Regions from separate parts of the Pedococcus sp. P2_E2 genome, predicted to be linked through region 3. Evidence: riboswitches for the same ligand, from Rfam matches in the RefSeq annotation. Region 3 holds a riboswitch; each other region holds the start of a gene.
The links. Region 3 has a riboswitch for S-adenosylmethionine ahead of metX (homoserine O-acetyltransferase MetX). Riboswitches for the same ligand answer to the same signal wherever they lie in the genome.

Region 1: it holds a riboswitch for S-adenosylmethionine, as region 3 does, so the genes downstream of both, ssuE (NADPH-dependent FMN reductase) here and metX (homoserine O-acetyltransferase MetX) in region 3, are expected to answer to the same signal.
Region 2: it holds a riboswitch for S-adenosylmethionine, as region 3 does, so the genes downstream of both, AC1DWR_RS13745 (aminotransferase class V-fold PLP-dependent enzyme) here and metX (homoserine O-acetyltransferase MetX) in region 3, are expected to answer to the same signal.

The regions. Positions count from the first base shown of each region.
Region 1 is NZ_JBFUEM010000005.1:57,805-62,047, reverse strand. Features, by position in the region: gene AC1DWR_RS11590 (NADP-dependent oxidoreductase) at 1-631, shown strand, start outside; SAM riboswitch class IV at 787-901, shown strand; gene ssuE (NADPH-dependent FMN reductase) at 1,185-1,760, shown strand; gene AC1DWR_RS11580 (ABC transporter substrate-binding protein) at 1,760-2,815, shown strand; gene AC1DWR_RS11575 (ABC transporter ATP-binding protein) at 2,812-3,657, shown strand; gene AC1DWR_RS11570 (ABC transporter permease) at 3,657-4,243, shown strand, end outside.
Region 2 is NZ_JBFUEM010000006.1:106,770-111,012, forward strand. Features, by position in the region: gene AC1DWR_RS13740 (ribonuclease J) at 1-600, shown strand, start outside; gene AC1DWR_RS13745 (aminotransferase class V-fold PLP-dependent enzyme) at 725-2,134, opposite strand; SAM riboswitch class IV at 2,175-2,287, opposite strand; gene AC1DWR_RS13750 (FtsK/SpoIIIE family DNA translocase) at 2,678-4,243, shown strand, end outside.
Region 3 is NZ_JBFUEM010000001.1:523,182-527,424, reverse strand. Features, by position in the region: gene AC1DWR_RS02490 (RNA polymerase sigma factor) at 1-20, opposite strand, end outside; gene AC1DWR_RS02485 (universal stress protein) at 269-670, opposite strand; gene metX (homoserine O-acetyltransferase MetX) at 780-1,916, opposite strand; SAM riboswitch class IV at 1,934-2,044, opposite strand; gene AC1DWR_RS02475 (DUF4192 domain-containing protein) at 2,138-3,220, opposite strand; gene AC1DWR_RS02470 (YkvA family protein) at 3,398-3,769, opposite strand; gene AC1DWR_RS02465 (EcsC family protein) at 3,902-4,243, opposite strand, start outside.

The DNA of each region.
Region 1 (4,243 bases), on a different contig from region 3:
CGGCACCTTCGCCGAGCTTGTCACCGCGCCCGTCCGCACGGTCGCCCGCAAGCCGAAGTCCCTCGACTGGCACCAGGCGGCGGGCCTCCCGCTTGCCGGCCTCACGGCATACCAGCTGATCGCTCGGCTGGGACTCAAGGATGGCGAGACGGTCCTCGTGCACGCCGCCGCCGGTGGAGTCGGTCTCTTCGCCGTGCAGATCGCCCGAGCTCTCGGCGCGCGCGTGATCGGCACCGCCTCCGAGGGCAACCACGAGTTCCTGCGCGGGCTGGGTGCAGAGCCGGTGACGTATGGCGCGGGGCTGGCCGAGCGCGTACGTGAGCTGTCGCCCGACGGCGTGGACGTCGTGGCCGACTTCGTCGGCGGGGTCCTGGACGTCACGCAGGCCGTTCTCGCCGACGGTGGACGGCACGGGTCGATCGCCGACGGCACCGTCGCCGAGGCCGGTGGCATCGCCGCATGGGTGCGGCCCAACGCCGAGGACCTGACTGCGCTGGGCGACCTCGCCGACGCGGGTCGGCTGACCGTGCCGGTGGCCGACGTGTTCGCGCTCGCGGATGCGGCTGAGGCGTTCGAGCTGAGCCAGACCGGGCACGTCCGCGGCAAGATCGCCATCGAGGTCAGCGTCTGACGGACCCTGGCGGGCCCCCGCCACGCATATGACGCCTGTCCAAAAGGGCGCCCGCGCAACGGATTCCGTGCGTGGGCGCTCTTTGTCGTCCCACCATGCGAGAGGCATATCCTACTTATTTGATAGGCAATGAAGGAACCGCTACCTTCGACGTAGGTCATGAGCTCCAGTGACAAGCCCCGGCTCGCTGGACGGCAACCCTCCCACTCGCGGTGGGGTGCTCCGGGTGAAGACCAGGTGGCAGTCGAACGACCGCCGCAAGCGCGAGGCTCGAGCCTCATCCGAGGACGGAAACCCATGAAGGACAACGGATCCAGGCAGGCAGCCGATCGCTCCTGCCGACCCGTCCTGCGCAGGCACATCGACCTGCTCAGGGTTTCCAGCGCGCTCTGTCGCCCCTGACGCGCGCCCTCGTCGTTCGTCGGCTTCAGCCGGTCTCTGACCTGCGCTCGTAGGTCTGTTCGGCACCTGCTGCCTCGAAACCCATTCTCCTCCAACGGTTCTGCGCCTCGGCGCGGGACCGGCGATTCCCCTTGCCCGAAAGGATCCACCCATGGCTGTCATTGCCACGATCTCCAGCAGTCCCTCCCTCTCCTCCAAGACCGACGCCGTCCTCTCCGACATCGCGAGACAGCTCCAACGCGCCGGCCACGTCGTCGTCCCGATCGTGTTGCGGGACCTGCCGGCCGGCCCACTCCTGCGCGGGGACGCCCATGACCCCGACGTGGCCCGCGCCGTGGCTGCGCTCGAGGCGGCAGACGCGGTCGTCGTGTCCACCCCGGTCTACAAGGCGGCCTACGGCGGCCTGCTCAAGACCTTCCTCGACCTGCTGCCGCAGTTCGCGCTGCGGGGCAAGGTCGTCCTGCCGGTGGCCACCGGCGGCACGCCCGCCCACGTGCTGGTCGTCGACTATGCCCTCCGCCCCGTCCTGGCGAGCCTGTCGCCGAGCAGCATCACCCCGGGCTGGTTCGTCCTGGCCGACCACGTGAGGCTCGTCGACGGGGGTGAGGCCTTCCTCGACGAGGCTGCCCTGCGCCCGCTGCGCGAGGTCACGACCGTCTTCCTCGACACCGTGGCAGGACGCTCGCTGGTCACCGCGGGTGCCGTGCTCCGCGAGGCGGTGGCCTGATGCGCACGATCCGTGGTTCCTTCACCGCGAGCCGGGCGCTGGTCGCCTCGCTGGCGGCGGCCCTCCCACTCGTCCTGGTGTCCGGCTGCTCGCTCCCGTCGAGCGAGGCCAGCACGTCCGCGAAGGACAAGGGGCCGGTGACCATTCGCTACCAGGGGTGGGCCAACTCGGTGTCCCTACCTGAGCTCGCCTCCGACCTGGGCTACTTCCCCACCCTCAAGCTCAACTGGGTCGGCAACACCACGAGCGGTCCCCAGGACATCCAGTCCGCGGCCACGGGGCAGACCGACTTCGGCGGTGCGTTCTCCGGCGCCGTGGTCAAGCTCATCAGCGCCGGCGCCCCGGTCAAGGCCGTCATCAACTACTACGGCGAGGACGTCAGGACGTTCAACGGCTTCTACGTCAAGGACGACAGTCCGATCCGGACCCCGCACGACCTGATCGGCAAGAAGGTCGCTGTCAACACCCTGGGGGCGCACGCCGAGGCGGTCATCGACACCTACCTGAAGAAGAACGGCCTCACGCCGGCGCAGATCAAGCAGGTGCAGCTGGTCCCGCTGCCCCCGAACGACACCGAGCTGGCCGTTCGGCGTGGGCAGGTCGACGTCGGCACCCTCTCGGGGGTCCTGCAGGACCACGCCATCGCCACGGGTGGGCTGCGGTCGCTGTTCAGCGACTACGAGCTGTTCGGCGCCTTCAACGGTGGTCAGTACGTCCTGCGGGACGACTTCATCGCCAAGCATCCTGCGGCAGCCAAGGAGTTCGTCACCGGGGTCGCCAAGGCGATCGAGTGGGAGCGCACGAGCCCTCGCGAGACCGTCATCGCGCGGTTCAGCACCATCATCGAGAAGCGTGGTCGCAACGAGAAGACCGACAACCTCAAGTTCTGGAAGAGCGTGGGAGTCGCCAGCAAGGGCGGCGTGATCAGCGACCAGGACTTCACCCGCTGGGAGCCGTGGCTCGTCGACAGCGGGGTCCTCAAGCAGGGCGCGCTCAAGCCCCGCGACCTCTACACCAACGACTACAACGGGCTCGCGTCGAAGGCGTCCTCATGAGTGCCCACATCGAGCTGCGTGGCGTGACCAAGGAGTTCGCGCTCCGCCCGACCAGGGACCAGCCGCAGGCGCGCACGCTGGTCGCGCTGGAGGACGTGTCGCTGGAGGTGCCACGCGGTGAGTTCCTCACGCTGGTCGGACCGAGCGGGTCGGGCAAGACCACCTTGCTCGACCTGCTCGGCGGGCTGAGCCGCCCCACGAGCGGCAGCGTCCTCGTGGACGGCGCCGAGGTGACCGGTCCCGGTCTCGACCGGGGCATCGTCTTCCAGCAGTACGCCCTGTTTCCCTGGCGGACCACCCTCGCCAACGTGACGTTCGGCCTCGAGCAGCGGGGACTGAGTCGCCGCGAGCGCACCGAACGGGCCCGCGAGAACCTGGCCCTCGTGGGGCTCGAGGGGTTCGAGGACCGCTACCCCCACGAGCTCTCCGGTGGGATGAAGCAGCGGGTCGCGATCGCCCGGAGCCTGGCCTACCAACCCGGGATCCTCCTCATGGACGAGCCGTTCGCGGCCCTTGACGCGCAGACCCGTGAACAGCTGCAGGACGAGCTGCTGCGGATCTGGCGAGCCACCGACACGACGGTCGTGTTCATCACCCACGGCATCGAGGAGGCGGTCTACCTCGGCCAGCGCGTGGCCGTCCTGAGCGCCCGCCCCGGGCGTCTCAAGGCCCTCGTCGACGTCGACCTCGGCGACCGCGAGTCCACCACGGACCTGCGGTCGGACCCCCGCTTCGTGCACTACCGGCACGAGGTCTGGACGCTCCTGCACGACGAGGTGCGCCGCGCCCAGGACGCCGGTCACCTCAAGATCCAGCCCGACGGCACAGAGAAGGCAGCCTGATGAGCACCGCAACCCTGGACCCAGGTCGTGATCTGACAGCGCCGACGCAGCCCGGCCCGGCACCCGAGGCGAGCGTGGCTCGGCGGGCTGCCACGCGGCATACCTGGTGGGGTGCCGTCGCGCGCCGCCTCGGGCGGGGGACGCGCAGGTCTGCGGCCGTCGTGCTCTTCCTGCTGTTGTGGGAGTTCGGCACGCAGTACCTGCTCGACCCCGCGCGCAAGGTGTTCCTCCCGCCTCTGCACGAGGTGCTCCAGGCGTGGTGGGGACTGGTCCAGAGCGGCCAGCTCCAGCAGCACGTCGCGGCCAGCCTGACCCGGTCGGTGATCGGGTTCAGCGTCGCGGTCGTCGCGGGCATCGGGCTGGGACTCGTGGTGGCGTGGTACGACGGCCTGCGCGAGTTCCTCACGCCGCTGCTGGAAGCCTTCCGCAACACGGCCGCCCTCGCGCTCCTGCCGGTCTTCGTCCTACTGCTCGGGATCGGGGAGACGAGCAAGATCTCGATCGTCGCGTACGCGAGCTTCTTCCCGGTGCTGCTCAACACGATCGCCGGGGTGCGCACGGTCGACCCGCTCCTCGTCAGGGCCGC
Region 2 (4,243 bases), on a different contig from region 3:
AACGTCGTGCACAAGGGCAACGCCAAGGTGCACGTCTCCGGCCACGCCAGCGCCGGTGAGCTGCTCTACTGCTACAACATCGTCAAGCCCCGCAACGTGATGCCGGTGCACGGCGAGTGGCGACACCTCGTCGCCAACGCCGAGCTGGCGGTCCAGACCGGTGTGCCGCGCGAACAGGTCGTGCTGGCCGAGGACGGCGTGGTCGTCGACCTCGTCGACGGCGTCGCGCGCATCGTCGGGGCGGTCCCGTGCGGCTACGTCTACGTCGACGGGTCCTCGGTGGGTGAGTTCGACGAGGCGCTGCTCAAGGACCGCCGGATCCTGCGTGACGAGGGGTTCATCTCGGTCATCGTCGTGATCGACTCCGCCACGGGCAAGATCGCCGCGGGGCCGGAGATCCAGGCCCGGGGTTTCGCCGAGGACGACGAGATCTTCAGCCAGGTGCGGCCCAAGATCGAACAGGCGCTCGCCGAGGCCACCGGCAACGGCGTCACCGACTCCCACCAGCTCGAGCAGGTCATGCGCCGGGCGATCGGTGGCTGGGTCGGCGGCAAGATCCGCCGGCGCCCGATGATCATCCCGGTCGTCATCCAGGCCTAGCCTGCGCCTGCTCCACCCGAGAAGGGCGCGCTTCACCCGAGAACCGTTTCCGGGTGAAGCGCACCTTTATCGGGTCACCCGATAAAGGTGCGGCAGGTGGGGCTCGGGTATGCCGCGGGGGCGGCTACCAGGGGCGCGCGAGGTCGAGCGCGCGCGGGTCGCCGACCGGCAACCACCCCTGCGGTCCGTTGACGTAGTCGGCGCGGGGTCCGTGCTCGGCGAGCTCGGCCACGGCTGACAGCAACCGCTCGACGTGCTCAGCGGTCGTGGCCAGCCCGACACTGGCGCGGACGGCGGTCGTGGACCCGACGGCGTGGGGGTCGTCGAGCAGGGCGTCGACGCACAGGTGCGCACAGAACTTGCCGTCCCGGACCCCGATGCCGTGCTCGGCCGACAGGGCCGCGGACACCAGTGACGAGTCGACCCCGTCGATGGTGAAGGTCGCCACGGCAACGCGCTCGTGGTCCGGGCTGAAGAGGGAGTAGGTCTGCACGCCGTCGATGGCGGCCAGACCGTCGAGCAGACGCTGGCCCAGCGTGCGCTCGTGCTCCTCCACCGCGTCCGCGTGCGCCCGCAGGGCATGGCACGCGGCAGCGAGGGCGATCGCGCCGATGACGTTGGGACTGCCGCCCTCGTGGCGTGCGGCCCCCTTCTGCCACACGACTGCGCGCTCGGTCACGGACTTGGTGGCGCCGCCGCCGGCGAGGTAGGGCGCCGCAGCGTCCAGCCAGTCCGCCCGGCCTGCCAGGACTCCCGTGCCGAACGGTGCGTACAGCTTGTGGCCGGACAGCACGGCGTAGTCGACACCGAGGTCGTCCAGGTCCACGCGGCGGTGGGGGGCGTACTGCGCGGCGTCGAGGACCACCCTCGCGCCCGCCTGGCGGGCGATCGCCGCCAGCTCGCGGACCGGCCAGATCTCTCCCGTGACGTTGGAGGCGCCGGCGAGCACGACCAACCGGTGGCGGCCGGGGTGGTCGCGAAGCGCAGTCCGCAGGAGCGCCCTCGCGTCGCTGATGCTGCCGGGGACCGGAAGCCGGTGGGTGCGCTGGTGGGGCCACGGCAGAAGCGCGGCGTGGTGCTCGGACTCGAAGACGAAGACCTGCGTGTGGCGCGGCAGACATCGCGCCAGGAGATTGAACGAGTCGGTGCTGTTGCGGGTGAAGACGACCTCGTCGCCCTCGCGTGCCCCGACGAACGACCGCACCTCGGCCCGCGCCTGCTCGTACCAGGACGAGGTCACCCGGGAGGCCCAGCCATTGCCGCGGTGGACCGAGGAGTAGGTGCGCACCGCCGTGTCGACGGCCTTCTTGACGCTGACCAGCGCCGGCGTGGACGCCGCGTGGTCGAAGTTGGCGTAGTCCACGGCCCCGTCCAGCGTCGGCACGAGCAGCGACTCCGACACGACCGCGGGCAGCGGGCCGACCTCGCCCAGTGACCGGGCATCGGGAACAGGGCGGAGGTGGCTCTGGGTGCGGGCGTGCGCGAGGGGGGCGCTGCGACGGAAGGCTGGTGGCGGGGTGCTCGCGATCGACATGGGTAGAGCTCCTGGTCCGGGTGGGACCCGAGAGCTCCCGAGTCCGCGCTTGCCGGCTGCGGGTGCAGTCGGCCCGGTCGTCACCCGGAGCACCCCACCGCGGAGGAGGGTTGCTGGTCAGCAAGCCGGGGCTGTGCGCTGACACTCATGACCTGTCGTCGAGGGTAGCGGCACGGGTCAAGCGGGATCCAGCACGTGGGCGTGGGTTCCCGCGATCTGAGATGGCGGAAGTCCGTGACCGCCAGGTGGCCGGAGGCAGGGCCGAGCGATCTGGCGGGGCGGGTCGGCATCGCCGTCCCCACGCGACCCTTCCCCCTGTGCGCGCCTGTGCCGACGACCACTGCTGGTCGTCGGCACAGGCCCCGCCAGACGCAAGGCCCAGCGTCCCACCGGGCGTGCGCCCTGGTAAGGGCTACCTGCCCTTCGTACCCGATCGGGGAGGGCAACTCGGCCGTTCGGGCCAGGGCGATCCGGACACATTGCCTGCGGGTGGAACGCGTGTGACGCGTGTGTCCCGTGTGACCTTCGCGTAGCCTGCGGAGCATGGCGACACGTCCGTCCACACCAGCACGATCAAATGCAGGGTCGCGCTCGTCGGGGAGCCGGGGCACCGCAACACGCCCCGCCAACCGCAAGAGCAGCACACCCCGCAAGTCCCCCGCGCGTGGCAAGGCCAGCGGTGGCGGACTGCCGCTGCCCCTGCGCGCGGTCCGCGGCACCTGGATGGGCATGGCACACGTGGCCGGCGGCGCGGTGCGCCGGGTCGGCACCAGCGCCCGTGAGCTCGAGCCCGAGCACCGACGTGACGGGCTCGGCTTCTTCCTCATCGGAGTGTCGATCCTCGTCGCCGCCCGGGAGTGGTGGGCCTTCGAGGGCGCCCTCGGCGACGTCGTGCACGCCGTCGTCGCAGGCACCTTCGGACGCGTCGCCTATGCCGTGCCGCTCGCCCTGCTCTTCCTGGGCATCCGCTTCCTGCGCGCGCCGCAAGAGGACTCGGCCAACTCCCGCCTCGGTGTCGGCCTGGGCGCCCTCGCCTTCGCCGCCTCGGGGTTGGCCCACGTCGCCGCCGACATCCCCACCCCACCCCAGGGCGCCGACGGGATGCGTGACGGTGGCGGCATCATCGGGTTCCTGGCATCCAGCCCGCTCGAGGCCGCGGTGTCGGTCTACGGCACCGTGCCGATCCTGTTGATGCTGGGCTTCTTCGGCCTCCTGGTGATGACCGCGACGCCCGTGCACATGGTCCCCACCCGCCTCGCCGAGCTGCGCGACCACCTCCTCCACCGTGGGACGGTCGACGCCGGGAAGGACCCGCTCGCCGACGCGGTCGAGGACAAGCCCAGGCGTCGTCGCCGCGTGATCGACCCGGAGGGTCCGCTCGAGGGGGACGAGGCGTTCGAGCAGGCCGCTCTCGTGGCACCCGACGGTCGGCGGTTCCGCCCCGGCGAGAAGCGCCCCACCTCGCCCGGCGTTCTGGCCCCTTCGGCGACTGCCGAAACCACCTCGCCCGCCAAGGGCCCGGCCATCGAGGTCAAGGCCGCCCTTGAGGCGCCCCCGACGACCCCGCTGCCACAGCGAGTCGAGCAGCTCGCGCTCGCCGGCGACATCACCTACACGTTGCCCGACAACGCCATCCTTGAGCCGGGTTCCCCGCACAAGACCCGCAGTGCCGCGAACGACCGCGTGGTCGAGTCGCTGAGCCAGGTGCTCGAGCAGTTCGACATCGATGCCCAGGTCACCGGCTTCAGCCGTGGACCGACGGTCACCCGCTACGAGGTCGAGCTCGGCCGTGGCACCAAGGTCGAGCGCGTCACCGCGCTCTCCAAGAACATCGCGTATGCCGTGGCCTCGGCCGACGTCCGCATCCTGTCGCCGATCCCGGGCAAGTCCGCGATCGGCATCGAGATCCCCAACGCCGACCGCGAGAAGGTCAGCCTCGGCGACGTGCTCCGCAGCCAGGCAGCGCGGGGCAACGAGCACCCGATGGTGATGGGCGTCGGCAAGGACGTCGAGGGCGGCTACGTCATCGCCAACCTCGCCAAGATGCCGCACCTGCTCGTCGCGGGCGCCACCGGCGCGGGCAAGTCCAGCTTCGTCAACTCGATGATC
Region 3 (4,243 bases):
TTCTTGGACACAGGCGACACGGACTACCTTTCGTCGCGGACTCGCGGCACGGCGCACGTCATCACAGCCATGCTTGAGGATGTCTGTGACAACAACAGCGGGAGTGGAAGTATTGCCGAGATCGGCTGGGCTGGACCCTGACGAGATCTCGTTGACGACATTGTAAAACGAGTTGCCCGCAGATCACGCATCGGCACACTGCCGACACCGCGCGATGTCTCGCTGGACAGCCATGGAGAGCCGTGCCGGACCGGTGCAGACAGTCGCCTCAGGCGTCGGCCTTGACGGCCAGGACGGGGCACGACGCGTCGAGCAGGATGCGCTGGGCGTTCGAGCCCAGGATGAGCTTGCCGACGGGGGTGCGACGACGCAGGCCGATGACGATGAACTCCGCGTGCTCCTCCTCGGCCACCGCGATCAGGTCCTCGGCCGGCTCGTTGCCCCGGACGAGCTGACGCACCTCGTGCTCCAGCCCCTCCTCGTCGAGCTCGCCCTGGATGCGGGAGAGGTCGGCATCGAAACGGTTCGCCTCCTCACTGTCGAAGTCTCGGCCACCGCGCTGGGAGTTGATGACGATCAGCTTGGACTTGCGTAGCAGCGCCTCGTCCGCGGCCCGGCGCAGAGCCGCCCGCCCTTCCTTCGTCGGCACATATCCCACAACGATGGCCACAGGGACCTCCTACGTTCAGTTGACCGAGTAGCGGTGCGACCGGGTGGTGGACCCGGGGCACACCAGGCGACGGCAGCCGCTGGGCCCGACCGTACCGGAAATCCCCCCGTCAGGCAGGGCCTGCGAGAACCCGGGCCACGATCTGCCCGACCTGCTCGATCTCGATGAGGAACCCGTCGTGGCCGTAGTCGGAGTGCACGGTGTGCAGCTGGGCCGCCGGGACGGCGTCGGCGATCTCTCGGGACAGCCGCGGCGGGTAGAGCCGGTCCGAGTCGACGGCGACCACCGCCACCTGAGCGGAGATCCTGGCGAGCGCCGCGGCGACCCCCCCACGGCCTCGTCCGACGTCGTGGGAGTTCATCGCCTCGGTGAGGACGACGTAGGAGTTGGCATCGAATCGTCCGGCCAGCTTGCCGGCGTGGTGGTCGAGGTAGGACTCGACGGCATAGCGGCCGTGACCGCCCAACGGGTCCTCCGCCTCCTGCGGCTCGCGACCGAAGCGCTCGTGCAGCTCGAGCTCGCTGCGATAGGTGACGTGCGCGATCCGCCGCGCGATCCCGAGCCCGGTCTCGGGACCGGGGCCGCGCTCGTAGTAGTCGCCGCCGTGGAAGTCGCCGTCCGCGCGGATCGCCAACAGCTGCGCCTGACACCAGCCGATCTGCTCCGCCGTGGCGTATGCCGTGCTGGCCAGCACGATGGCCGTCGCGACCCGTTCGGGGTGGGTCACCGCCCACTCGAGGACCCGCATCCCGCCCATCGAGCCACCCAGGATGGCGTGCCAGCGGTCGATGCCGAGGACGTCGGCGAGCAGGGCCTCGGTCTGCACCTGGTCACGCACGGTGACGAAGGGGAAGCGGCTCCCCCACGGGGCACCGTCGATGGCCGGCGAGGACGGGCCGGTGCTCCCCTGGCAGCCGCCCAGGACGTTGGCGGCAACGACGAAGTAGCGGTCGGTGTCGAGCGGCCGACCGGGGCCGATCAGCCCGTCCCACCAGCCCGGCGTCGGGTGACCAGGGCCGGTCGGGCCCTCGACGTGGCTGTCACCGGTGAGGGCGTGCTCGACGAGAATGGCGTTGTCACCGGCGGCGCTGAGCTCACCCCAGGTCTCGTAGGCCACCCGCACCCCGGGAAGGACGCCACCGCGCTCGAGCTCGATCGCGCCGAGGTCGACGAACTGGCGTCGACCGACCGGGTCACCGTCGCGCCAGGCACCTGACGTCGCTCGTGGTGGGGAGGTCGTGGTCATCGAAACTGCTCCTGTGGCGCTCGCGCTTGCCGCCCAGGTCAGGGTCGGCCGGGTCTTCACCCGGGGCACCCCACCGCGAGGAGGGTTGCCGCCCAGCAAGCCGGGGCTTGGTGCTGGGACTCATGACCTGGCGACCATCATACGAGGAGGCCGTCGGCGTGTCCGCGGCGTCCGCACGATGGACGCGTCGCCGCCGACCGTGACGCGCGCGAGGACTTGGGTCAGCCCGACCGCAGCTCGGCTGCGCGCTGCGCGCCGTGGCTGCCGGGACGCACGCCGAGGTCGAGCATGCGCTCGAGCAGCTGCGCCAGCCGGTAGTCGGGGCGCGCCCGGAGCGCCCGGTCCACGCAGGTCCGGGCCAACGCGCCGTCGCCCTGCCACCAGGCACAGTTGGCGAGCACGGTGAGCGCCGGAGCCGCGTGGTCGTCGGGGACCGACCTGACCAGGGACTGCAACCTCGCCAGAAGACGGCGACCGGCCCCGGCCGACGGCCCTGCCCCCGGGCTGCGGTGCCAGGTGGGAGCCGGCAGCGTGCAGCGCAAGGCGTCGACGAGGTCCGGCGACAGGGAGTCCAGGGGCAGGGCACCAGGGCACAGCCAGGCCACGAGTCCGTCGCGCAGCGCGAGGTCCTCCAGGCTGCGCACGAGCAGGCAGACCTCGGCGGGCCCGAGCTCTGCGACCTCGGGCGCGTCACCGGTCACGTCGCAGACCACCGACCAGCGCGACAGCGCCTCGAGCCGACGGGCAGCATCGAGGCGTTCCGACTCGGGCTCCGAGCCGCTACCCAGCTCTGCTGCCACCGCCTCGGCGAGGACCGGGTCCGCGGCGACGAGGTCGGCGATCGCGGACCTACCCGGGAGGGGCGCGATCTCGAGCCCGACGTACTCGGCCACGGCGGGGGTGTCGGCCGCCTCCGGGACCGGCGCGCCCTCGGCCGGACAGCATCCGTCGGCGCAGTCGATGGCGAACCAGCGCCCGTCGCGGACGACAAGTCGGTCCAGGACCTCGAGGTCGGCCTCGGTCGCCAGGCGACGCACGGCGTCAAGACCGGGCCTGCTCGAGCCCGCCGCCGTCTCGTAGCCGACGAGCATGACCGCCTCGGGCCGGTCCTGCAGCAGCGGAGCCACGAGGACGCGGCCGACCTGCTCCGCGTCCTGGGGTGGTGGCAGGTCGATCCGCTCGATCAACCCGACGCTGCGACCGTGGAGGGCGACCAGCACGATCGAGTCCTGGGGGTGGTAGCCGAGCTGGTAGGGCAGCACGGCGACGACATCGGCCGGGCCGCGCAGTCTGATCTGGCTCATGGGCCAACGCTGGCGTCCCGGGGGCCATCGCGTCAGGGGCCGGAGCCAGCCCTGTGGACAGGCGCACCAACGCCGACGGGGTGGGGCTGCTCCGCGCCGCCACGGCGCGACAACGGCGTCCTCACACCCCGCCATGCCCTCGACAAAACCCGACCGAGCGAGTGAGACGTGCTGGAGTCAGCGGACGACGTCGCCCTCCACGGTCTCGTGCGCCCTCGCCGGCGTGGTGCGCTCCCAGGCCAGGAACGACTCGGTCTCGTTGACGACGGTCGCAGCGATCCACGACACCACCACCGCGTCGTCGGCGAGGCCGAAGACGGACAGAGCCAGCTCGGGGATCAGGTCGATGGGCGACACGACGTAGGCCACCGCGCCGAGAACCATCAGGAGCCGACCGCGGGTGGTCCCGGCATACTCGCCGCGAAAGGTGGCCCGAAACAGCCGGGGCAGGCTCATCAGGCGTTCACCCAGCGCGGGCGATCCCGGACGGGTCGCGGTGCGGACTGCGGTGGCGATGGTGCGCAGGGCACCGAAGCGGGTCATGGCCATGGTCAGACTCCCGTTGTTCGAGGGCGCAGGCTCCGGGTACCACGATGGCCCGGACACGGTTCAAACGACCTGGGTGCCCCGGTGATTCCCGGCGCCTCCCCCAGCCTGCGTCCAACCGGCGCAGCACGCCACTCAGAAGCCAGTGGCCCTGGGCGGGAACTCGTGACGCGCGTGGTCGGCGATCTTCTTGAGCAGGTAGCTGTCGAGGCCCGCGCCGACGACACCGCCGATGACGGGCACGCCCTTGCCGAACCGGCTCAGCGTCTTCTTCCCAGCGGTCGACAGCAGCCGGAAGCCGACCGCCTTGTTGACCACCATCAACGCAGGCCCGGGCAGCCGCTGGGCCGCGAGGTTGGCGAGTCGGCCGGTCGAGGCCACGCCTGCCTTCTTGAGCAGGTCGTCCGCGTCGGCTCCCACGAGGGTGAGCAGTACCGCCGACCGGATCTCGGGTCGCTTGATGTCGTAGCCGCGCAG